DNA from 4 places in the Nonomuraea sp. K271 genome. Region 1 is predicted to be linked to each of the others. Evidence: riboswitches for the same ligand, from Rfam matches in the RefSeq annotation. Region 1 holds a riboswitch; each other region holds the start of a gene.
The links. A riboswitch is a leader RNA that binds a small molecule or an ion and turns the genes downstream of it on or off. The one in region 1 is predicted to bind cyclic di-AMP.
Positions count from the first base shown of each region.

Region 2: it holds a riboswitch for cyclic di-AMP, as region 1 does, so the genes downstream of both, GUY59_RS25045 (coiled-coil domain-containing protein) here and GUY59_RS16260 (C40 family peptidase) in region 1, are expected to answer to the same signal.
Region 3: it holds a riboswitch for cyclic di-AMP, as region 1 does, so the genes downstream of both, GUY59_RS03150 (glycoside hydrolase family 25 protein) here and GUY59_RS16260 (C40 family peptidase) in region 1, are expected to answer to the same signal.
Region 4: it holds a riboswitch for cyclic di-AMP, as region 1 does, so the genes downstream of both, GUY59_RS21315 (C40 family peptidase) here and GUY59_RS16260 (C40 family peptidase) in region 1, are expected to answer to the same signal.

Region 1 is NZ_JAAAHR010000039.1:39,396-44,770, forward strand. Features, by position in the region: gene GUY59_RS16245 (hypothetical protein) at 1-460, opposite strand, end outside; gene GUY59_RS16250 (aldo/keto reductase) at 558-1,379, shown strand; gene GUY59_RS16255 (Gfo/Idh/MocA family protein) at 1,399-2,352, shown strand; cyclic di-AMP (ydaO/yuaA leader) riboswitch at 2,468-2,604, shown strand; gene GUY59_RS16260 (C40 family peptidase) at 2,617-3,303, shown strand; gene GUY59_RS50725 (ABC transporter ATP-binding protein) at 3,363-5,141, opposite strand; gene GUY59_RS16270 (ATP-binding cassette domain-containing protein) at 5,138-5,375, opposite strand, start outside.
Region 2 is NZ_JAAAHR010000076.1:32,232-37,606, forward strand. Features, by position in the region: gene GUY59_RS25030 (hypothetical protein) at 1-578, opposite strand, end outside; gene GUY59_RS25035 (sensor histidine kinase) at 781-2,010, shown strand; gene GUY59_RS25040 (response regulator) at 2,007-2,690, shown strand; gene GUY59_RS25045 (coiled-coil domain-containing protein) at 2,703-3,656, opposite strand; cyclic di-AMP (ydaO/yuaA leader) riboswitch at 3,662-3,804, opposite strand; gene galT (galactose-1-phosphate uridylyltransferase) at 3,871-4,953, opposite strand; gene GUY59_RS25055 (DeoR/GlpR family DNA-binding transcription regulator) at 4,950-5,375, opposite strand, start outside.
Region 3 is NZ_JAAAHR010000005.1:105,812-111,186, reverse strand. Features, by position in the region: gene GUY59_RS03170 (TetR/AcrR family transcriptional regulator) at 1-547, opposite strand, end outside; gene GUY59_RS03165 (alpha/beta fold hydrolase) at 634-1,476, shown strand; gene GUY59_RS47265 (hypothetical protein) at 1,544-1,792, opposite strand; cyclic di-AMP (ydaO/yuaA leader) riboswitch at 2,006-2,150, shown strand; gene GUY59_RS03150 (glycoside hydrolase family 25 protein) at 2,161-2,883, shown strand; gene GUY59_RS03145 (isocitrate lyase/PEP mutase family protein) at 2,918-3,658, opposite strand; gene GUY59_RS03140 (amino acid permease) at 3,760-5,175, opposite strand; gene GUY59_RS03135 (hypothetical protein) at 5,299-5,375, opposite strand, start outside.
Region 4 is NZ_JAAAHR010000059.1:29,190-34,564, reverse strand. Features, by position in the region: gene GUY59_RS21330 (glycosyltransferase family 4 protein) at 1-435, opposite strand, end outside; gene GUY59_RS21325 (M48 family metallopeptidase) at 402-1,907, opposite strand; gene GUY59_RS21320 (hypothetical protein) at 1,920-2,735, opposite strand; gene GUY59_RS21315 (C40 family peptidase) at 2,848-3,372, opposite strand; cyclic di-AMP (ydaO/yuaA leader) riboswitch at 3,446-3,609, opposite strand; gene GUY59_RS21310 (C40 family peptidase) at 4,064-5,038, opposite strand; gene GUY59_RS21305 (NYN domain-containing protein) at 5,124-5,375, opposite strand, start outside.

The DNA.
Region 1 (5,375 bases):
CGGTGAAGACGGAGACGTCGCTCACGCGCAGCCGCAGGGCGGCCGCCAGGCCGAGCGCGGAGCGCGGCGCGGTGGGCTTGGCGCGGGCCCGCAGCAGCGGCCGCCGGGGCCCGGCGGCCAGCAGTTCCAGCAGCCGCAGCGTGGCCAGCCCGTCGTCGACGATGACGATGCGTCCCGAGGTGAGCCCGGTGCCGGAGGTGAGCCAGCGCAGCTGGACCTTGCCGGAGAAGGCGTCGCCGACGGCGTGCACGCGCCTCGGCATGGCGTCGCGCGGTTCCGCGAGTTCGAGCCCGTCGGGCAGCCCGAGCGCGCGCAGCTCCCGGCGGGTCGCCTTCAGCGGGCGAAGCCCCGCCCGCGGCACGACGGCCGTGGCGGGCCCGAGGAGCCCGGCGTGGTGGGCCTCGACGGCGCACAGCATCTGGAGCGGGGACTCCACCCAGGCCGACGCCTGTTCGACCACTCCAGTCCTCCCAGCCGGGTGATGGCGCGTTCACGACCGCTTCAAGCTAGCCCGGCCGCCTTAAGCGGCCAGAAACGGTACGTGAACAATGGGACCCATGAACTCGCTCATGCTCAACACCGACGGCGTCCAGATCCCGCAACTCGGCTTCGGCGTCTGGCAGGTCCCCGCCGACGAGGCCGAGCAGGTGGTGGCGACGGCGCTGCGGGCCGGCTACCGGCACATCGACACCGCCGCCGCCTACGGGAACGAGGAGGGCGTGGGGCGTGCCGTGCGCGCGTCCGGCCTGCGCCGCGAGAAGGTGTTCGTCACCACCAAGCTGGCCAACGCCGACCACGCCCGCGCGGAGGAGGCCTTCGACGAGAGCCTGGCCCGGCTGGGGCTCGACTACGTCGATCTCTATCTCATCCATTGGCCGGTGCCGAAGCAGGACAAGTACGTCCAGGCGTGGAAGGCGATCGAGAAGATCCACCGTGACGGGCGGGCCAAGGCCATCGGCGTGTCCAATTTCACGGCGGGCATGCTCACCCGGCTGATGAACGAGACCGACATCGTGCCCTCCATCAACCAGATCGAGCTCCATCCCTACTTCCAGCAGCGGGAGACGCGGGCCTTCCACGAGGCCAACGGCGTCCTCACGGAGGCGTGGAGCCCGCTCGGCCAGGGCCGGGGGCTGCTGGAGGATCCGGCGCTGGCGCTGCTGGCGGACAAGCACGGCAAGACGCCCGCGCAGATCGTGCTCCGGTGGCACCTGCAGCTCGGCAACGTCGTCATCCCGAAGTCGGTGACGCCGTCGCGGATCGCGGAGAACATCGACGTGTTCGACTTCATCCTCGATCCGGAGAGCATGGCCGCCGTCGGCGCGCTGAACAGGGGCCTTCGCTACGGTGGTGATCCTGACACGTTCAACGTGATCTGATGCGTCTAGCATCGTCCGCGTGCGCGATTTCACATGGGGCATAGCGGCGACGGGCGTCATCGCGCGGACCGTCGGGGCGGCGATCGTGGCGGAGCCCGGGATGCGGGTGGGCGCCGTCGGCTCCCGGAATCCGGAACGGGCGCGGGCCCTGGCCGCCGCGCTGGGCGCGGAGTCGGCGTACGGCTCCTATGAGCGGCTGTGCGCCCACCCGGCGGTCGACGCGATCTACGTGGCGACGCCGCACACCGAGCACCTGCGGGTCGCGCAGGCCGCCATCGCCGCGGGCAAGTCCGTGTTGTGCGAGAAGCCGCTGGCCGCGACCGTGGGCGACGCCGAGAAGATGGTACGCATGGCGCGCGAGGCCGGCGTGTTCCTCATGGAAGCCATGTGGATGCGGTTCAACCCGCTGATCAGGCTCATCGCCACCGACTCGCGCTTCGGGGAGATCCGCTCCGTGCAGGCCAGTTTCGGCTTCGCCATGCCCTACGACCCGGCGCACCGGCTGTGGGCCCCGGAGCTGGGCGGCGGCGCGCTGCTCGACCTGGGCGTCTACCCGTTCGGCCTGGCCCAGCTGCTGCTCGGCATGCCCACCGGCCTGCGCGTCACGGGCTCGCTGGCGCCGAACGGAGTTGACGCGGAGGCGGCCGGGATGTTGCTCTATCCCGGCGGCAGAAGGGCTTTCGTGGAGACCTCCTTGCTGGGGAATTACCCGAACCAGGCCTGCGTTGTAGGTACGCAGATGCGGGCGGACATCCATGCGCCGTTCTGGGCGCCCGAGCGGATCGTCCTCACCGGGCCCTCCATGGAGCCGGAGGAGCATGTGCTCGATCCGGCCGACAACGGTTACGCCGGTGAGCTCCGCGAGGTCCGCGCCGCCACGGCCGAGGGCAGGACCGAATCCTCGATCATGCCCCTTGACGAATCCCTTGCCATGCTCGGGCTTCTGGCCGACGCTCGCAGGCAAATCGCCTAGCTGGGCTTTATGTAGTTGTAATCCTCTTGCCTCATGTATTACCTTATGGGGCATCTCAAGGCATACGTCCGGTTTGTCCGGCTATGTCTGACCATCGCAACAAGATCACAGGATCGTCCTGTGACCGCTGAATCCGCATCACGCGGAACCGGGGACCCACGTCCTTTGGGGTGAATCGGCACCTTGGTGCCGTAGGGCAGCTTCCACGCCCGAACCCGTCAGCTAACCCGGTAAGCGGCATGGAAGCAAGGAGTTATCCCCTCGATGGCCACGTTCCGACTTACCGCTGTCCCCAAGCGCACCATCGCCCGCGCCGCACTCGGCGCCACCGTCCTCGCCTCGGCCTTCGGCGTGAACGTCGCCGCCGCCAACGCCGACACCCCTCCCGGCGACAGGCCGGCCGCCGTCTCGCCGGTCACCGAGTCCAAGAAGCGCGCGGCCGAGGAGACCAAGGTCAATGTGACCGCCTCCCAGGTTCTGGACTTCGCCAAGTCCCAGGTCGGCGTCTCCGAGAACGCCGCCGGTGGCGGCACCCCGTACCAGCAGTGGTACGCCAACTCGCAGCGCGCCGCCGAGACCGTCGCCCGTGACGGGGGCGAGCCGGCCGCCTACCTGAACGCCGCCTGGTGCTCGATGTTCGTCTCCTGGGTCGGTGAGCAGACCGGCGCCCGTCCGCAGGTCGGCTGGGACGCCTACACCGTCGCCCACGCCAAGTGGTTCGCCGCCAACGACCGCTTCGGCACCGAGGCCAAGCCTGGCGCCGTGGTGTTCTTCTCCTGGGACGGCGGCAAGGACATCAGCGACATCCAGCACGTCGGCTTCGTCGTGAAGGACAACGGCGACGGCACCATCTCCACGATCGAAGGCAACACCGGCAACGGCAAGGTCGAGGAGCGTACCCGTCCGACCTCCGAGGTCGTCGGCTACGGCTACCCCGAGTACGCCGCCTGATCCCGGCCCCCCGCGTACGAGCGCGCGTCCGGCATGGACGCGCGCTCTCGCGCGTCCGGTCAGCCCTCGCCGTCCCGCTGAACCGCGTGCAGCCCGGCGTAGCGGCCGTGAAGGGCCATGAGCTCGTCGTGGCTCCCCTGCTCGGCGATCCGCCCGGCCTCCAGCACCACGATCAGGTCGGCCACGCGCACCGTCGGGAAGCGGTGGGTGATCAGGAGGGTGATGGCCGCACGGTGGCGGCGGGCGGCCTGCGCGTACCGGGCGAAGAGCGCGCTCTCCGCGGGCGCGTCCAAGGAGGCGGTCGGCTCGTCGAGCACGAGCAGCAGCGGCTCCTCCCGCATCGAGGCGCGCGCCAGCGCCAGCCTCTGCCACTGTCCGCCGGACAACTTCACTCCACCCGCGAAGCTGTCGCCCAGCTCGGTGCCCAGGCCTTCCGGCAGCCCGGCCACCACCTCCGTGGCGCCGGCCCACCCCAGCGCCCGGTCCACGGCGGCGCGGTCGCCCATGCGGGGCAGGTCACCGATGCCGACGGTCTCCGCGGCGGTGAGCTCGAACGGCACCCAGTCCTGGAACACGGCGCTGATCCGGCGCCGCCAGCGCCCCGGGGGCACGTCGCGGAGCGGGACTCCGTCCAGCAGGATCTCCCCGCCCGTGGGCTGGTACAGGCCGCACAGCAGCTTGGCCAGCGTGGTCTTGCCCGAGCCCGGCGATCCGACCAGCGCGACGGTCGCGCCGGCGGGCAGGCGGAGGTCGATCCCGCGCAGCACAGGCTTCATGGTGCCGGGGTAGGTGAACGACACGTCCCGCAGCGTGATGCCGTAGCTGAGGCTTCCGGGCAGCTCGGCCCCTCCGGCCTCGTCCGCGGGGGGCCTACGGGTCCGGGCGTAGGCGCGCAGCCAGGCGAGGCGCCCGGCGGCGCGCAGGCCGGCGGCCACCGACCCCACGTGGAAGGCCAGCCGTGAGGCCTGGGTGACGAACTGCACCCCGACCGTGGCGACCAGGACCACGTCGCCGGCCGTGGCCTGCCCCCGGGCGGCCAGCCACGCCGTGCAGCCGAGCGCTGACACGTACCCGGCGAGGAACGTGCCGGACCCGGCGAACGTGAGCAGCGCGGCGCGGAGCCTGGCCCGCGACAACCCCGCCGACACCTCCTCCCACCGCTGCGCCGCCATCGCCTCCAGGGCGGGCGCGGCGCGGGCGAGCCGTACCTCCTTGGCCGTCCCCGGCGTGGTAACGGACTCGGACAGGTGCTCCTCCAGCCTGGCCGTCTCGGCGGTGCGCTCGACGGCCGCGTCGACGTGGCGGGCCGCGCGGCCGCGTACCAGCAGCGACGGCAGCACGGCTCCGCCCAGCAGCAGCGTGAGCAGCGGATGCACGGCGGCCACGAGCACGACGCCGAGCCCGATCTGCACGGCGTGCTCGCCGACCAGCGCGAGCGCCCACACCGCGAAGTACAGCTGCCGGCTCTCCTCACGCAACGTGGCCAGCCTGTCCAGGTACGCGGGCCGCTCCAGATGCTCGATGGTGGGCACACCTGAGGAGAGGGTGAGGATCTCCTCCTGCACGGCAAGGCCCATGCGCTCCCCCAGCTCCTCCATCAGCGTCAGCTCCGCGCGGCCGAGCGCCACGCCCGTGGCCAGCGCGGCCCCTGCGGCCAGGCCCCACCACGAGGCCCGCACGCCGTCGCCCGCGGTGGCGGCGTCGGTGAGCGCGCGCAGGAAGACGCCGACCATGCCGTGGCTGACGGCGCCGAGGGCGAGGAAGACGGTCAGGGTGAGAAAGGCCCGCCGGTCGGTGCGCCAGGCCAGCCCCACCAGCGTGCGCAGGGTCGCGGTCACCGGCTCGTCCCCGCGGTCAGGGCGGTCTGGAGGCGGTGCCAGCGCGCGTAACGGCCGCCCATCGCCAGCAGCTCGGCGTGGCCGCCCTGCTCGGCTATGGCGCCGCCGTCGAGGACGACGATGCGGTCCGCCCGGCGTACGGTGGCGAAACGGTGCGAGATGAGCACCAGGGTGCGCCCGCGCGTACGCTCCAGCAGCCGCTCGAACACCTCCTGCTCGGCCCGCGCGTCCAGG
Region 2 (5,375 bases), on a different contig from region 1:
AGGCCGAGTGCGCCGGAGCGGTAGGCGCCGACGGCCAGCACGATCCAGCCGGCGAAGGCCGCACCCGACAACATCCTGAAGGGATGCCATTGCGTGTCCCACCATGCTGCGTAGTAGTGCTCGATCCCGCCGATCATCGCGGGCAGGCCCAGGGCGTCGGTCAGGTGGAAGGCCAGGTGGTCGGTGCCGTACTGGAAGGTCCGGGTGAACAGCCCGGCGATCACCAGGCATCCGCCCCACAGCCCCCACAGCGGCCTGGTGGCGGCGATCCTGTGCGCCAGCGTCATGACCGCCGGGCACAGCAGGATGACGCCGCAGGCGAAGCTGGCATAGGCGGCGGTGACGAGCTCCGGGTGCCGGGTGTAGGCGGCGAGCTGGTCAGGGAAGAAGAAGTGGAACCGTGAGCGCAGCAGAATCCCGGTCATGAGCAGGGTGGGGCCGGCGATCAGCGCGACGGCGCTCACCCATCGTCCGGGGAAGGCCGGTTGCCGGCCCAGGTTGGCGGTGGCGTTGGCGGCCCGCCGCTCCTTGGCTGCCCGCCGCCATCGCGTGATCCGCCGGCGAAGCTCGTTCTTCATGCGTTCCTGCCCGTCGTGTCGGTGTCGGTGCGGCCCGGAAAGCCGGGCGCATCAGCATGGTGGCGGGCGGTGCGGCGGGCGCGCGTCGGGCCCAGGTCACATCTTGCGGCGGCGAGCAGGAGACAGGTACGACCCCGGACGGACGCGGCCGTCCTACCGTGGTCAGATGCCGGGCGAGCCGGTGAGGAGATAACGTCACGGCATGAAATGGGCTCGGCAGCTCCGCCGGAAGGGCGTTGCCGACGCGGCGGCGGCGGTCATGGTGGCGCTGCTCGTCGGCTACGCCTTCGTCGATCCTCCGGGGCCGTCGCCGTCATGGCCCGCCTGGACGGCCTGGCCGGTCGCGGCGGTCGTGAGCTTTCCCGTCGCGCTCCGGCGGCGGCTGCCGCGGTCCATGCTCGCCGCCGGGTGCGCCGCGGGCGCACTGACGGTCGTGGCCGGCGCCGGCGCGGCGGGCGCGCTCTCGGTGTCGTTCCTGCCGACCGTGCTCGTGCTGTACGTCGTGGCCTCCACCGCCTCGGTCGCGTGGGCGGTGGCGGGCTGGGCGGCCTGCCTGTCCGCCGCGGTGATCACTATCCTGATCTTCTACGCCCAGGTGCTGCCCGGCCTCTCGCCGGTGGCCACGCCGAGCGAGCTGCCACCTCACTGGCCGGTCGAGATCGGCGTGATCGGGGTGCTGCTGACGGCCGCCTGGGCGCTGGGGACGGCCGTACGCTGGAAGCGCGACACGACCGCTCGGCTCGTCCGCCACCTCGCCGAGGCCGCGGTGGGGGAGGAGCGCAGGCGCATCGCCAGGGAACTGCACGACATCATCGGCCACAGCATGAGCGTGATCGCCGTCAAGGCCACCGTCGCCAACCATGTCGCCGAAGCCCGCCCGCAGGAGGTGCGCGCCGCGTTGTCCGTCATCGAACAGACCAGCCGGAGCACACTCACCGAGATCCACCGGGTGCTCGACCTGCTGCGCTCCGACGGCGACCCCCAGCAGGCGCACGTGCTCGTTCCCGGCATGGCCGACCTGCCCGAGCTGGCCGCGCAGGCCCGCTCGGCCGGGGTCGAGGTCGACCTGACCGTCCGCGGGGAGGCCACGCCGCCTCCCGCGGTCGCGGTGTCGGTCTACCGGATCGTGCAGCAGGCCCTGACCAACGTCGTCACCCACGCGGGGCCCACGCGCTGCTCGGTCACCGTCGTCGTCGACGAGCGGGAAGCCGCGATCGAGGTCGTCGACGACGGCCCCCGCCACGGCCCCCGCCACGGTGCCCGCCATGGTGCCCGCCAGGGCCGGCGGCCTGGTCACGGCGGCCACGGCCTTGTGGGCATGCGTGAACGCGCGAAGACGTACGGAGGCACGTTCAGCGCGGGGGCACGCCCTGACGGCGGGTTCCGCGTGGCGGCCCGCCTGCCCTACGACCGGGACGGCCGGCCGGCATGAGCGCCGACGCCCCTAGGCCGATCAGGGTGCTGCTCGCCGAGGACCAAATCCTGGTGCGCGACAGCTTCAAGGTGCTCATCGACACCACACCGGGGCTGACCACCGTGGGCGAGGCGGGCAGCGGTGCCGAAGCCGTCCTGCTGGCCCGCCGGCACCGCCCGGACGTCGTCCTCATGGATATCCGCATGCCCGGCATGGACGGCATCGAGGCGACCAGGCGGATCTGCGCCGACCCGGCCGGCAGCGGCACGCGCGTGCTGATCCTCACCACGTTCGACCAGGACGACTACGTCCACGCGTCGCTACGCGCGGGGGCGAGCGGTTTCCTGCTCAAGCACGCCACGGCGACCGAGCTGCTGGCCGCCATCCGGGTCGTCGCCGCCGGCGAAGCGCTGCTGGCGCCGACCGTGACCCGCCGGCTCATCGCCGACTTCCTGCGACGTGCCCATCCCGCTCCGGCCACGCGAGACCTCGGCCACATCACCCAGCGCGAGTGCGAGGTGCTCACCCTCGTCGGCAGGGGGATGTCCAACTCCGAGATCGCCGGGCATCTGCATCTCACCGTCGGCACGGTCAAGACCCACATCGGCAGGCTCCTGGCGAAACTGCAGGCCCGCGACCGGGCGCAACTCGTCATCGCCGCCTACGACGGCGGGCTCGTCGACCCGCGGCCACGATGACACAGAGCCCGTTCAGTTCATGGAGATGTGCACGTGGTCGTAGTGGTTCTCGGTGATGCTGCCGCGGTCGGACATCGTGCTCCAGCCCGATCCGTGGTTGATGCGCTGTTTCCAGATGACGTACTTGACGCCCAGCTTGCTCTTGTTCTTGATGGCCCACTCCGCGATGCGATCGCCCAGGGCGGTGTTGGCGGCGGAGGGCATCGAGCCGCCCGTGCTCATCATGAAATCGCAGGCCCTGCCCAGCGGGTGCTCGCCTCCTGAGCCGGAGCGGAAGCAGCCGACGGTGAAGGGCAGCGCGAAGTTCTTGTCGATCTGCTCCTTCATCAGCCGCGTGCGCGGGGTGATGTTGTCGGAGCCGGACGGCAGTTCGGGCGCCCAGCCGCCGTCCGGCCTGCGGTTCGTGCCGAACGGCACCAGGTCCTGCAGCTTCTTCTCGATGTCGTCGATGACGTCCTCGGCCTCGTCGCGCCGGCCGGCCACCTCGGAGGCGTCCTTGCGGATCTTGACGGCGAGCTCGGCGGCCTGCACGGCGGCCTTCTTCTTCTGGTCGCGTGTCCTGGCCACGCCCTGCACGAACGCCTGCTGCTCGGCGGTGACCTGGTTGAGCACGGCCGCGCCGCCGCTGTTCTCGGGCAGCATGAACGCGGGAACGCTGGAAGTGCCGTTCTGGTAGCGCAGCCGGGCGATCTCGGCGACCCGCTTCTCGGCCGTCGTGAGCGCCTCCTCGGCGGTGGCCAGCCGGGCCTTGGCCGCCTTGGCGGACTTCTGTGCCTTGGCCAGCTCGACCCGCTTGAGGTTGTACGCCTCGATCAGCTTGTCGACCTTGTTGTTGAGCTGCTTGAGCTGGGCCCGCAGCTCCGACTCCTTGGGTTTGGGCGCCGCGGACGCCGGGGCCGCCGAGACGGCGACGGCTGCGGCGGCGATGAGACCGATGGCAAGACTCGCGGGGGACGAAGCCGCCACGTAGGTGTTCCTCTCCCTCTGCCGGCCGGGTTAGCTGACGGGTTCGGGTAAGGGAGCTGCGTTTCCCTACCACCGAAGTGGATTCACCCCAAGTGCGATGGGTCCCCGGCTCCCGGGCAACTCGCCCAGGATTAGGCGGTGCAACGGCTGTTACGGCCGGTACATAAGGGGATATTAGTGGTAGATCACGAGTCATGCGACCTTAAGTAGAAATCTATTCTTGATCGATCCGTGACCGGAGCATACGGGCGGCCTCCTCCGGCATCACGTCGTTGACGAACGCGCCCATCGCGGACTCCGAGCCAGCCAGATACTTGAGCTTGTTCGGCGCCCGCCGGATGCTGAAAAGCTCCAGATGCAGGTACGCGAGCTCGCGGTCCCGCCGCACCGGAGCTTGGTGCCAGGCCGAGATGTAGGGCGTCACACCGCCGAACAACCCGTCAAAGGCTTGCAGCACCGTGGTGTAGAGCGGGGCGAACGCCGCATGTTCCTCCTCCGTGAGTGCGGCCAGGTCGGGCACCTGCCGGTGCGGATAAACGTGCACCTCGAACGGCCAGCGCGCGGCCGCCGGCACGAACGCCGTCCATGCCTCGTTGTCGGCGATCACCCGCGTCCCGGCGGCACGCTCGGCGGCCAGCACGTCGGCGAACAGGTTGCCCGGCCCCTGATGGCGGGCCGCCGCGCCGAGCTGGAGCTTCGTCCTGGGCGTGACGTACGGGTACGCGTAGATCTGGCCGTGCGGGTGGGCCAGCGTGATGCCGATCTCCTCGCCCCGGTTCTCGAAACAGAACACCTGCTCCACGCCCTCGACCGCGGACAACTCGGCCGTACGGTCGGCCCAGGCCTCCATGACGAGCCGTACCTGCGCGTCAGAGAGCTTGGAGAAGGAGGACGAGTGGTCGGAGGTGAAGCACACCACCTCGCAGCGCCCGACCCCCGGACGGACGTCGCTCAGCCCGCCAACATCGTGATAAGTCCCAAAATTGGTGGAGAAGGACGGGAAGCGGTTTTCGAACACCACCACGTCATAGTCGTACGCCGGGATCTCCGTCGACCGCGCGTCCGACGACGGGCACAACGGGCACTCGGCGGACGTGCCCGCCGGCAGGAACGTCCGCGTCTGCCGGTGCCCGGCCATCGCGATCCACTCCTCGGTCAGCGGATCGTAGCGCAGCTCGGACGCCACCGGCCGGGGCTCCAGCGGACGCCGGTCGATCGCGCTCCGATCGGCGTCGTCGCGCTGGTCGAAGTAGATCAGCTCCCGGCCGTCGGCGAGTTGGGTGACGGTGCGCTTCAATGCGTGCCCTCCGCGATGATCAGTTCTCCGGCCCGCTCGGCCAGCTGCGTGCGTGCGTCCTCGGGCAACCCCGCGTCGGTGATGACCACGTCCGCCTCGCTCAGTTCGGCGATGGTGCTGATGCCCACCGTGTTCCACTTGGTGCTGTCGGCCGGGACGACCAGCCGGTGCGCGGCCGCCACGAGCTCCCTGTCGGTCTCCGACTCCAGCAGGTTCGGCGTGGTGAACCCGGCCCGCACGCTCATCCCGTGCACGCCGAGGAAGAGCGTGTCCACGTGCAGGCGGCGGATCGCGGCCACGGCCACCGGGCCGACCAGCGCGTCGGACGGCGTACGCACGCCTCCCGTCAGCACGACGGTGCGGTCGGCGCGCGGGTTGCGGTGGAAGACCTCGGCGACGGGGATCGAGTTGGTGATCACGGT
Region 3 (5,375 bases), on a different contig from region 1:
AGCCGGCTCCCGTCTCGCTCATGCGTGCCAGGGTGTCGCGCCAGGCGATCTCGGCGATGGCCGACCCGACCACGTGGTCATTGACGGTCGCCATCGCCGCGTCCAGGTCCGCGTCGGCGAACCCGGCACGCGCCAGCAGGCGCAGCCCTTTCTCGGCCAGGGCCAGCGCGTTCGGCCCCAGGTTGGACCGCAGGGTCAGCTCCGACAGCGCCCACTGGTGCCGAAGGAGCATGTCGCGGTGGTGGCGGGCCAGGGTGGCCAGCGCCCGCCGCCAGTCCGGCACGTCGGGCGCGGCGCACACCTCCCCCAGCACGCGGTCGAGCGCGAGTTCGAGCAGGTCGTCCTTGGTGCGCACATACCAGTAGAGCGACCCGGCGGTCACGCCGAGGCCGGCGGCGATCCGGCGCATCGACAGGCCTCGGTGACCGTCGGAGTCGAGCACGGCCACGGCGGCGTCGACGATCTGGTCACGGGTGAGCCGGCGGTCGCGCGGCGGCCGTTGGGGACGCAGCCACACGGACCCGTCGGAGAAGTCTGCGGAGGACACGGGATCACCGTACCCCGAATTGACGGTCGTCGTTCAGCCGTATTAGACAGTGTTCAAGAGCGATGAACGATGTTTAGGAGTGTGTCATGCCCCCTCCCACCGACACGCCGTTGTTCCGTGCGAACGGGCCGCTGCCGGGCAGCGTGCACGTGACCGCGATGGGCCCGCATGGCGCGCCGCCTGTGCTCTTCGTGCACGGCTCCACCAGCTGGGGCGATGACCCTTCCTACGGCTTCGCCGCCCAGGCGCCGCTGGCGGCCCGCTTCCGTCTGCTGCTCATGGACCGGCGCGGGTACGGGGGCAGCCCGGACGCCGGGGAGAGGTTTCCCAGCGACTACCTGGCGGACGCCGACGACATCGCCGAGCTGCTCGGTGACGGCGCACACCTCGTCGCCCACTCGTACGGCGGGGTCGGCGCCATGATCGCGGCCGCCCGCCGCCCCGAGGCGGTGCGCTCGCTCACCCTGATCGAGCCCGGCTGTTATCAGGCCGCTGCCGACGACCCGGCCGTGGCGGACGCCCTGCGCACCAACCGTACGGCTTACGCCGAGCTGCCCGAGCTGACGCCGGAGCAGTGGCTGCAGGCCTCCGGCGGCTCTACCGGCAGCCTTCCGCTGGAGGCGAGCGAGCCGCGGTTGCGTGCCGCCGGCACCGCGCTGCGCGAACGGGTGTGCTGGGAGGCCGGGGTCCCGCTCGCCGCGTTGCGGGCGGCCGCGTTCCCCAAGCTGGTGATCTCAGGAACGTGGGAGAGCGCGCCCGAGCTCTATCGTGAGCGCGGGGGCGTCCCGCTCATGGCCTGCGCCCGCATCACCGCGGAACGCATCGGCGGCCGTCACACGTCGGTCCCCGGCGGCGGCCACTGCCCCCACGTGGAGGCTCCGGAGAAACTGAACGGCCTGCTCGCCGAGGTCTGGGACCAGGCGACGTAAGCAGTGCAGGCCGGGCGACCGTCCCGTAGTCGCGCGCCGGCATTCATGCGGCGTCCGCATCGGCGGATCATCCGAGCCGGGCCGGCGCCCACTCCGGCAGCTCGGTGAGAATGTCGGCGAGGGTGACGCCGGCGAGGCTGTCCCGCCATGCCCGGTGGGCGTCGGCCACCTTCTCGGCGATGACGCACATGCGCTCGTGCCCGCCGACGTGGCCGGCTTGTCGGCCGAGATCGCGGTCGGCGAGCCCCGGGGACGCTAGGCCGACCTCGCGGGTCCCGAGCCGCAGGACCTGGTCGACATGGCCCGGCGTACTCATCAGGCGCGGGGCCGTACGGTAGGGGCCAGCGTACGGTGCCGAAAATTTTGCCAAAGCCCTGGAACGTCTGCGCACACGGCGGTCCAGGGCTTCTCAAGGTAAAAACACATTGCATGGGGATTTATACCGCTTGCAGCGTTTATGGGGCTGTATATACCTTTCTGGGGATTACGGCAGAGGCCGACGGTGATCGTTAGCCCCGCCCTTTGCCGCGACATTGACAGGCCGAATCCGCACAGCGCGGAACCGGGGACCCACCTTTCCGGGGTGAATCGCACGCCGGCCGACGGCCGCGTGCGTAGGGCACTTCCACGTCCGAACCCGTCAGCTAACCCGGTAGGCACATGGAAGCAAGGAGTCGATCCCCCATGCGCGAACTCACCCGACGCCTCACCCTTTCCGCCGCCGGCGCCCTGCTGGCCGGAACCGCCGCTCTGTCGGGCGCGACCGCGCCCGCGTACGCGTCCCCCGTCGAGCCGGAATCGGCCCAGGCGGCCGAGCAGCCGACGCTCACCTACGGCCAGGACGTGTCCAACTACCAGCCGCAGCACGACTGGGCAGCCAGCCCCGCACAGTTCGGCATCATCAAGGCCACCGAAGGAACCGACTTCCGTGACGCCGCCTTCGCCCGGCACTGGAGCGAGCTGGGCAAGAAGGGCATCGTGCGCGGCGCGTACCACTACGGGCACCCCGCCAACGACCCCATCGCCGAGGCCGAGCACTTCCTGTCCATGGTGAACTCGCAGTCCTCCCAGCCCGGTGACCTGCTGGTGCTGGACCTGGAGACCACCGACGGCAAGTCCGTCGAGGAGGTCAACGCCTGGGCCAAGGCCTGGCTGTCGCACGTGAAGGCCGAGACGGGGGTTACCCCGATGTTCTACAGCGGCTGGAACTTCGCCGACACCCACGGCAAGGGCCTGGCCGAGTACCCGCTGTGGGTGGCCCACTACAGCAAGCCTAAGGGGACGGTGACGCCGCCCGCCGACTGGAAGACCTGGACCATCCACCAGTACTCCGACACTCCCATCGACCAGAACGTCTCGGCGCTCTCCCCCGACGAGCTGCGGGCCCTGGGCCGCGCCTCCGCCTGACGCGCGGAGGGCCGGCCCGCCCTCCGCGCGCCGGTCAGGCCGCGTACGGGTCCCGGCCCGCGCGGATGCGTCCCGCCATGGCCTTGAGCGCATCCAGCGCGGTCAGGTACGTCAACGGGCCGAACGAGACGCGGGCGACGCCGAGGGAGGCCAGCCTGCCCAGGTCCATGCCGGGCATGCAGGTGACGTTGACCGGCCCGGCGACGGCCTCCACCAGGTCGCCGACCACCTTCTCCGACGGGGCCAGGATGGGGAAGACGCAGTCGGCGCCGGCCTCCAGGTAGCGGCGCCCGCGTTCCGCGACCTCCTCGGCCGACGTCGAGCCGGTCAGGAACACGTCGATCCGCGCGTTGATCACCAGGTCGGGGCCCGCCTCCCGGAGTGCGGCGATGCGCTCGGCCTGCGTGCCGGCGTCGACCAGTCCCCCGCCCGGGTAGTCGGTGTCCTCGATGTTGAACCCGGCCGCGCCGATGGCGGTGAGCCGTTCGACGAGCTCGCCGGCCGGCAGGCCGTAGCCGCCCTCGGCGTCGACGGTCACCGGTACGTCCACGGCCCTGATGATCCTGGCGGCCATGTCGAGCATCTCCTCGACGGGCGCCTGCTGGTGGTCGCCGCGCCCCAGCAGGGCGGCGATGGACGCGCTGGCCGTCGCCAGGGCGGGGAAGCCGGCCTCGGCCACGACGGTGGCGCTGCCCGCGTCCCACACGTTCGGCAGGATCAGCGGGTCGCCGGGCTTGTGCAGATCACGCAGGAGAGCGGTACGGGTATCGGTCATGATCGTTCCTTGACTGTGAGGGTCATGTCCCTCTCATGACTCCCGCGGCCCTCGCTTCGTGACACCTTCCCGGTGTGATCGCAGGCACACAGTCCGGTACGTCAGCGCTCGCCCGGCCCGGCCGGCGGTTGTTCCAGGGCGGAGTGCCGGCGACTGTAGGCGAAGTAGATGACCAGCCCCAGCACGAACCAGGCGGCGAAGCGCAGCCAGGTCGCCGGATCCAGGAAGGTGATCAGCCAGATCGAGAAGAGCACCCCGATGGCCGGCACGACCGGCATCCCGGGCGTGCGGAACTGCCGGCGCAGGCCGGGCCGGCGGTAACGGAGCACGATCACGGCCAGGCAGACGACGACGAACGCCAGCAGGATGCCGATGTTCGTCAGCTCGGCGGCCTCCTGGATGGGCAGGAACCCGGCGATCACGGCGGAGGCGACGCCCACGATCCAGGTGACACGCGAGGGCACGCGCCGTACCGGGTGCAGTTTGGCGAACCACTGCGGCAGCAGCCCGTCGCGGCTCATCGAGAACCACACGCGGGTCACGCCGAGCATGAACGTGAACATGACGGTGAGGATGCCGATGATGGCACCCACCGCGATCACCGACGCCAGCCCGGACAGCCCGACCGAGACGAACGCCGAGGAGAAGCCGCTCTCGGGGTCGATCTCCCGGTAGTTCTGCATGCCGGTCAGCACGAGCGTGGCCAGCACGTACAGCACCATGGCGATGATCAGGGAGTAGATGATCGCCTTGGGCATGTGCCGCTGCGCGTCGCGTGACTCCTCGGCCGCCGTGCTCATCGCGTCGTAGCCGAACACCGCGAAGAACACGGTGGCGGCTCCGGTGATGGCCCCGCCGATCCCGTACGGGAAGAAGGGGTGATAGTTGGAGGTGTTGATGTGGAAGAAGCCGACCACGATGACGAGCAGCACGACCGCGACCTTCAGCCCCACCACGAACGTCTCGAACCGGGCGGCGGTGCGGATGCCGAGGTTCAGCAGGAAGGCGATGAGCAGGCAGAGCAGCACCGCGAACAGGTCCACCACGCGTCCCTCGCCGGTGCCGGGCGCGCCGAGCATCCACGCGGGCAGCCCGAACCCCAGCTCCTGGACGAGGAAGCCGAAATAGCCGGAGATGCCGATGGCGACGACCGCGACGATCGCGGTGTACTCCAGCAGCAGGTCCCAGCCGATGAACCAGCCGACGATCTCCCCCAGGACGGCGTACCCGTAGGTGTAGGCGGACCCGGCCTTCGGGATCATTCCCGCGAACTCGGCGTAGGACAGCGCGGCGGCGGCGCTGGCGACACCCGCGATGAGGAACGACACCAGCACGGCGGGTCCCGCGGTCTCGTTGGCGACCGCGCCGGCCAGCGCGAAGATGCCCGCACCGATGATGCCGCCCACGCCGATGGCGGTCAGCTGCCACAACCCCAGTGTCCTGGCGAGTTCCCCCTCGTGCTCGGTGGCGATCTGCTCCACCGGTTTGCGCCTGAAGACGCCTCGCGAAGTGACCATGACGCCTCCCAGCCGATCGCGGCCCCCGTGCATCCGCCTTCCCGCCTGCGGCGTCAAGTAAGCTCACGCGCCGGACAAGGGCGCGCGGGCGGCACCCGGCCAGGATGCCGCCCCGTTCACGCCTCAGGGCATCTTGTACTCGGCCGCCTGGCCGCAGTAGCTGGTTCCGAACGGGGAGTTGCTGTAGCGGCACACCTGCA
Region 4 (5,375 bases), on a different contig from region 1:
GTGCTCGCCGATCCTGCGCAGCGCGGGACGGAATCCGGGCAGGCTCGCCCACGACGCCTCGTGCCCGTGGGTGAGCATCACCACGCGCCGCGCGCCCGCCGCGCGCAGCCGCGGCGCGAGCAGGCCGAGCGGCGCCGCCGCGCCGAACACGACGGTCCGCGTGCGGTGCCGGGCCACCAGGGCGGCGGCCCGGCGCGCGACGGCCGGGGTCGGCAGCATGAGCCGCGTGGGATGCCGCACGATCCGGTACGGCTGGCGCCGGTCGAAGTCCGCGCACCCCGGCCAGGCGGGGGCGTAGACGATCACACCCGGCGTGCGCAGCGCGAGCCCGTGCACGAACGACTGGATCCCGCCCGGCCTGGGCGGGAAGTCGTTCGTGACGAAGAGCACGTCCGCATGGGTCACGACACCGGGACGCCGTTCAGCTCGGCCCATGAGCGGGCCAGGGCGATGCGCTCAGGGCTGGAAGGATGGGAGGCATACAGCACATATTCCACCGCATCCGGCGACAAGTCGGAAATATTGGTAACTGCCAGCCGTTTCTGCATGGCGATGAACGTCGCCGGATCCCGGGTGAGGTCGAGCGCGTGCACGTCCGCCCTGGCCTCGATGTGGCGGCTGATCACGTTCTGGGCTGGGCCCATGATGAGCGAGCCCAGGGTCATCAGGCCCATGACCACGCCGACCGCGCGTGGATCGGCGATGGAGGCGACGCCGGCGCGGCGGCGTACCGAGCCGAACACGAGGTACAGCAGGACCGCGCCGAGCGCCGCGCCCAGGGCGCCGACGAGCGTGCCGTAGAGCACGTCGTCGGCCTTCGCGTGGCCCAGCTCATGGGCGACGACCAGCTCGACCTGGGGCTGCGGGGCCTTGAGCAGCGTGTCGTAGACGACGATCCTGCGGGTGGCGCCGAAGCCCGACACGTACGCGTTGAGCGCCGTCGTACGCCGTGAGGCGTCGGCGACCAGCACGTCCCGCACCGGCACGCCGTCGCGCTCGGCCATGTCCAGCAGGTTGTCGCGCAGCGAGCCCTGCGGCATGGACGTGAAGTCGTTGAACAGCGGCTCGAACACCACCGGGTAGACGAACGACATCGCCACGGTCAGCGCGCACGCCCCCGCGGCCGCCGGGATCCACCACCGCCGCATCCTGCGGGCCAGCGCGACGAGGACGAGCAGCATGAGGCAGAGCAGGAAGGCCTCCACCCCGAGGCTCTTCAGCCGGTCGGCGGTCCAGCCCGCCCAGTCCTGGGTGGACAGACCGTAGTCGCGCAGCACCGTCTCGAACCAGACGCCGAGCGGCCACCTGACCGCCTCGACGATCGCGGTGAGCACCAGGACGCCGACGATCACCCGCACCCACCAGGGGCCTCTCAGCCGGCCCAGCACCCTGGCCCCGAACGGGGTGGCCACGAGGAGGGCGGCGAAGGCCAGCGTGAGCGCCAGCCCGAGATAGCTCGGCAGGGACGTGGCCGCGTCGAACGCCTGCGCCCTGGCGATCTCGGCGGCGGTGAAGTCGCGCGCCGGGTCGGGTGGCCCCGCGGTCAGGGCGTGCCACGGCGTGCTGAAGGCGGCCACGGCCAGGATCACGGCCGCGAGCACCCCCAGCACCACGGCGGCCTGCCGCCTGAACCGGCGCTCAGCCGGGCCGAGCGCCGAATCCGGCCCAGGGGCGGGCCCCTGGTCGGGGTCCGGACCGGGCTCAGGGTCGGGCGTCGTCACGGGCATGCCGTCCCCCTGCCCACGCTCGTGACGTGTCCACGCGCCCGGCGGGCCGTCCTCCGTCGCGGCGCCCGCGCGGTCCTGCGCCGTCACGGCTCCCGCGGGGACGCCGTCAACGGGTCCGCCCGTCTCCCCGCCCGCCTCGGCCTCCTCCGACGGGCCGTCCGCGTCCTGACGTCCGCTCATGTCCCTCCCCCTTCACGCGAGCTGCTCCCGCACGTACACGCGCCACCGTGCGGTCAGCGTGGCCACGGAGAGCCCGAGCACGGCGAGCGCCGCGCGGACGTCGGCGGCCTGCGCATCACGGTAGAGCCTCACCAGGCTCCTCTCACCGAAACGGCGGGAAAGGAAGCGACACGCCAGCCAGGCCTCCTGGTACGCCAGCGCGAGCCGTCCCGGGCCGGGTCCGCCCACGGCGAACGCCTCGGGCCCCGGCAGGGCGGCCGGCACGCGCCCGGCACGCACCTCGGCGGCCAGTTCGGCGGCGGCCGTGCGCACGGGCAGCCCGGCGTCCCGGTAGGCCACGTAGTCGGCGAAGCCCTCGTAGAGCCAGACGGGCAGTCCGCCGGTGCCCGCGGCGACGTGGGTCAGCTCGTGGGTGAGGACGACGTCCTTGCCGAACGAGGTGAGCTTGCCGAACGACTCGGGGACGACGATAACCCGGCCGTCGTCGGCCACGGCCGCCAGCCCGTCGAGAGGCCCGGAGCCGGCCAGCCTGGCGGCGTCCTGCGCGGTGTCGGGGACGATGACCACGGGCCGTACGGGGCGGCCGAGCACGGCCGCGACCCGCAGCGCCGCCGAGTCGGCGCGGCGGGCGAGCTCGTCGAGCGTGCCGGGCGCGGCATGGTGGCCGGTGACGAGGGAACGTGCCCCGCGGGCGAGGGCCTGGCCGTCCGGCCACAGGTCGCGGGCAGGCGCGGGCAGGACGGGCGGGCCGGGAGCGGGGGCGTCGGCGGCCAGGCCGAGGAAAAGGAACGCGGTCAGCGCGGCTCGTCGGCTCACCTGCTGGGACACGCTGCCGATCGTAGTGGGGGCCGGCGCGTACGACGGCGCTGAGAACGGTGACGGGGAGACGGGAGCCCGCCCGGGGTCCTGGGAGGTCACCCAGGCCCCGGGCGGGGCTTCGTCACAGGCCGGGACGGACCGCGCCGACGAACGACGACTTGCGCCATCCGCCCAGCTTGTCGATGCGCACCCGTTCGCCTGTCCGCGGCGAATGGATCATTTTGCCCTTGCCGACGTACATGCCCACGTGGCCGAGCCCGTTGAAGAACATGAGGTCGCCTGGCTTGAGGTTCTTCCAGGAGACCTTGTTCCTGATGCGGGCGAACTGGCTGCTCGCCACGCGCGGGAGCTTCACCCCGGCCTTGTTCCAGGCGAACTGGACGAGGCCGGAGCAGTCGAACGAACCAGGCCCTGTGGCGCCGTAACGGTACGGGTCACCGATCTGGTTCTTGGCCACGGTGAGGGCCTTGCCGGCCTTCACCTTCTGCCGAGCGATCTTGGCTGCTCGCTTCCGGGCGGCCTTGGCCGACTTCGCGGTGCTGGCGGCCGTGACCGCCCTCACCGAGGAGACGCCGGCCGTGTCGCTCGTCGTCGCCGCCTGGGCCGCCGGGGCATGGAGGACCAGACCTCCGGCCGTCACGGTCATCGTGAGCGCTGCGCCACGCAGGGCAAGGCGGGACAGACGGGGGTTATGCAGGGAGGTAGACAGGATTTCTCCTTGGCTCTTCCACGAACGCCTACCGGGTTAGCTGTCGGATTCGGGCCTGGAAGTCGCCCTACGGCGCGATTGGCGCGCCGATTCACCCCTGATCCCTGGGGAACTGGGATCGCTGGGTCCCCGGTTCCGTGCCTCCTGGCTGCACGGATTCGGCAGGCCATCGCCCCGATTCAGCAGGTGTGCCATGGGGATGTCGCGGCGATGACCAGCGGATCTTTATCTGTCTTCACATCGGGAGGGACCGATGCGGGGTCGCGGCGTCATGGCTTGTGCACCGCGACGACGCCAGAAGCTACGCGGAACGGTCAAGGATCGGCAAAAGCACAGTCAGCCGGTAAAGATCCAAAAAGGTGTCTGTAAATTCCCGAACCCCTGCTGGAACAGATGCGCCGTTACCAAAAAGTGACCCTACTCACACTTCTGGCCACGCTCATCTGTCAGGAGCCATATGTCGCCTTTGTCACATATTTCGCCCTGCCGCGCGAGACCCGCGGTGATCACAGAGTGGCGGAACGTGGCGGAACACGACTGCGGGACGGGCGGGAGCCGCCCCGGCGGCGCCCCGGCGGCGCCCCGGCGGGGGCAACGATGGTGCGTCGTAGGTGGGTGACGGGCGGATCTACGGGCGGACGGCGCCCACGAGGCCCCTGCCGTAGGAGGAGAGGGTGACCACCTTGACCACGTCGCCCGTCTGCGGCGCATGGACGATCTTTCCGTTGCCCGCATAAATGCTGACGTGTCCCAGGCCCTCGCTGAAGATGAGGTCCCCGGGCTGCAGCGCGTTCAGCGACACCCTGCGGCTCGCGCCCCACGACCACTGCGACCACGTCGTCCTCGGCAGCGACACGCCGGCCGCCCGCCAGGCCGCCTGGGTCAGCCCCGAGCAGTCGTAGCCGCCCGGCCCGGTCCCGCCGAACACGTACGGCTTGCCGACCTGCGCGAACGCGAACCGCAGCACCGCCGCGGCGTTCCCGGAGGCGGACCCGGTGTACTCGATGCCGGTGCTGTTCGGGTCGCCGGTCCTGTAGGCGCCCAGCTTCTTCAGCAGCTTCTTCTGCTTGGCGATGAGGCCGAGGATCTCCTTGCGCTCCTTCTCGACCTGGCCGCGCACCTCGTCGGCGGACCGCAGCGCGTCCTGCGCCTTGTCGCGTTCCTTCTTCAGCCCGCGGTTCTCCCGGTCGAACGCGGCCAGCTTCTGCGAGCGCTCCTTGGCCATCTGCCCGGCCAGCGCCATCCCGGCCAGCCGTCCCTGCGGATTCTCGGAGCCGACCAGCCCAGGAAGGGAGGTGGCGTACTCGCCGACCCGGTAGACGCTTGCGGCCATGTCGGCGATCTCGACGCGCAGGTTCGCGACCGTACGGAGCTTGCGCTTGTAGCTCTTGTTCAGCTTGGTGTAGGAGCCCTTGGCCTTCTTGTAGCGCTCGGTCGCCGCGTTGTAACGGTCGACGACCTTGTCGGCCTTGTGGTTGAGCTTGTCGAGCTTGGCCTTGGCCTGCCCGATGGTGGGCTTCGGATCAGCGAGCGCAACCCCCATGGGGGACACCATCAGCCCGAACGCGAGACCCACGGCCACCGGCACCCGGCCAAACCTCACTGCGTCGCCTCCCAGGGATCTTTACTGGGGCGAAATAGTACAGAAGTGGCGGGTGGGGTCTCACCCGAACAGACCAATTTGTAACTTAAGCCCGGCCCAGGCGGCGCAGCAGCAAGCCAGAAGGAACGGGTCTGGCTCCCATCCGCCTGACGGACTCGGCCACCTCCCGGTCCGACGACACCACGGCGATGGCGCGGCCGGGCGGCTCGGCGCGTACGAGCTGGCGGATCAGGTCGTCGGCGATCTCCCCCGGCGCGCTGAACAGCACCCGCACCCCCCGCGGCGCCACGACCTGCACAGGGGCGTTGAGCTCGGCCCCGTCGAAGACCGCGGTCAC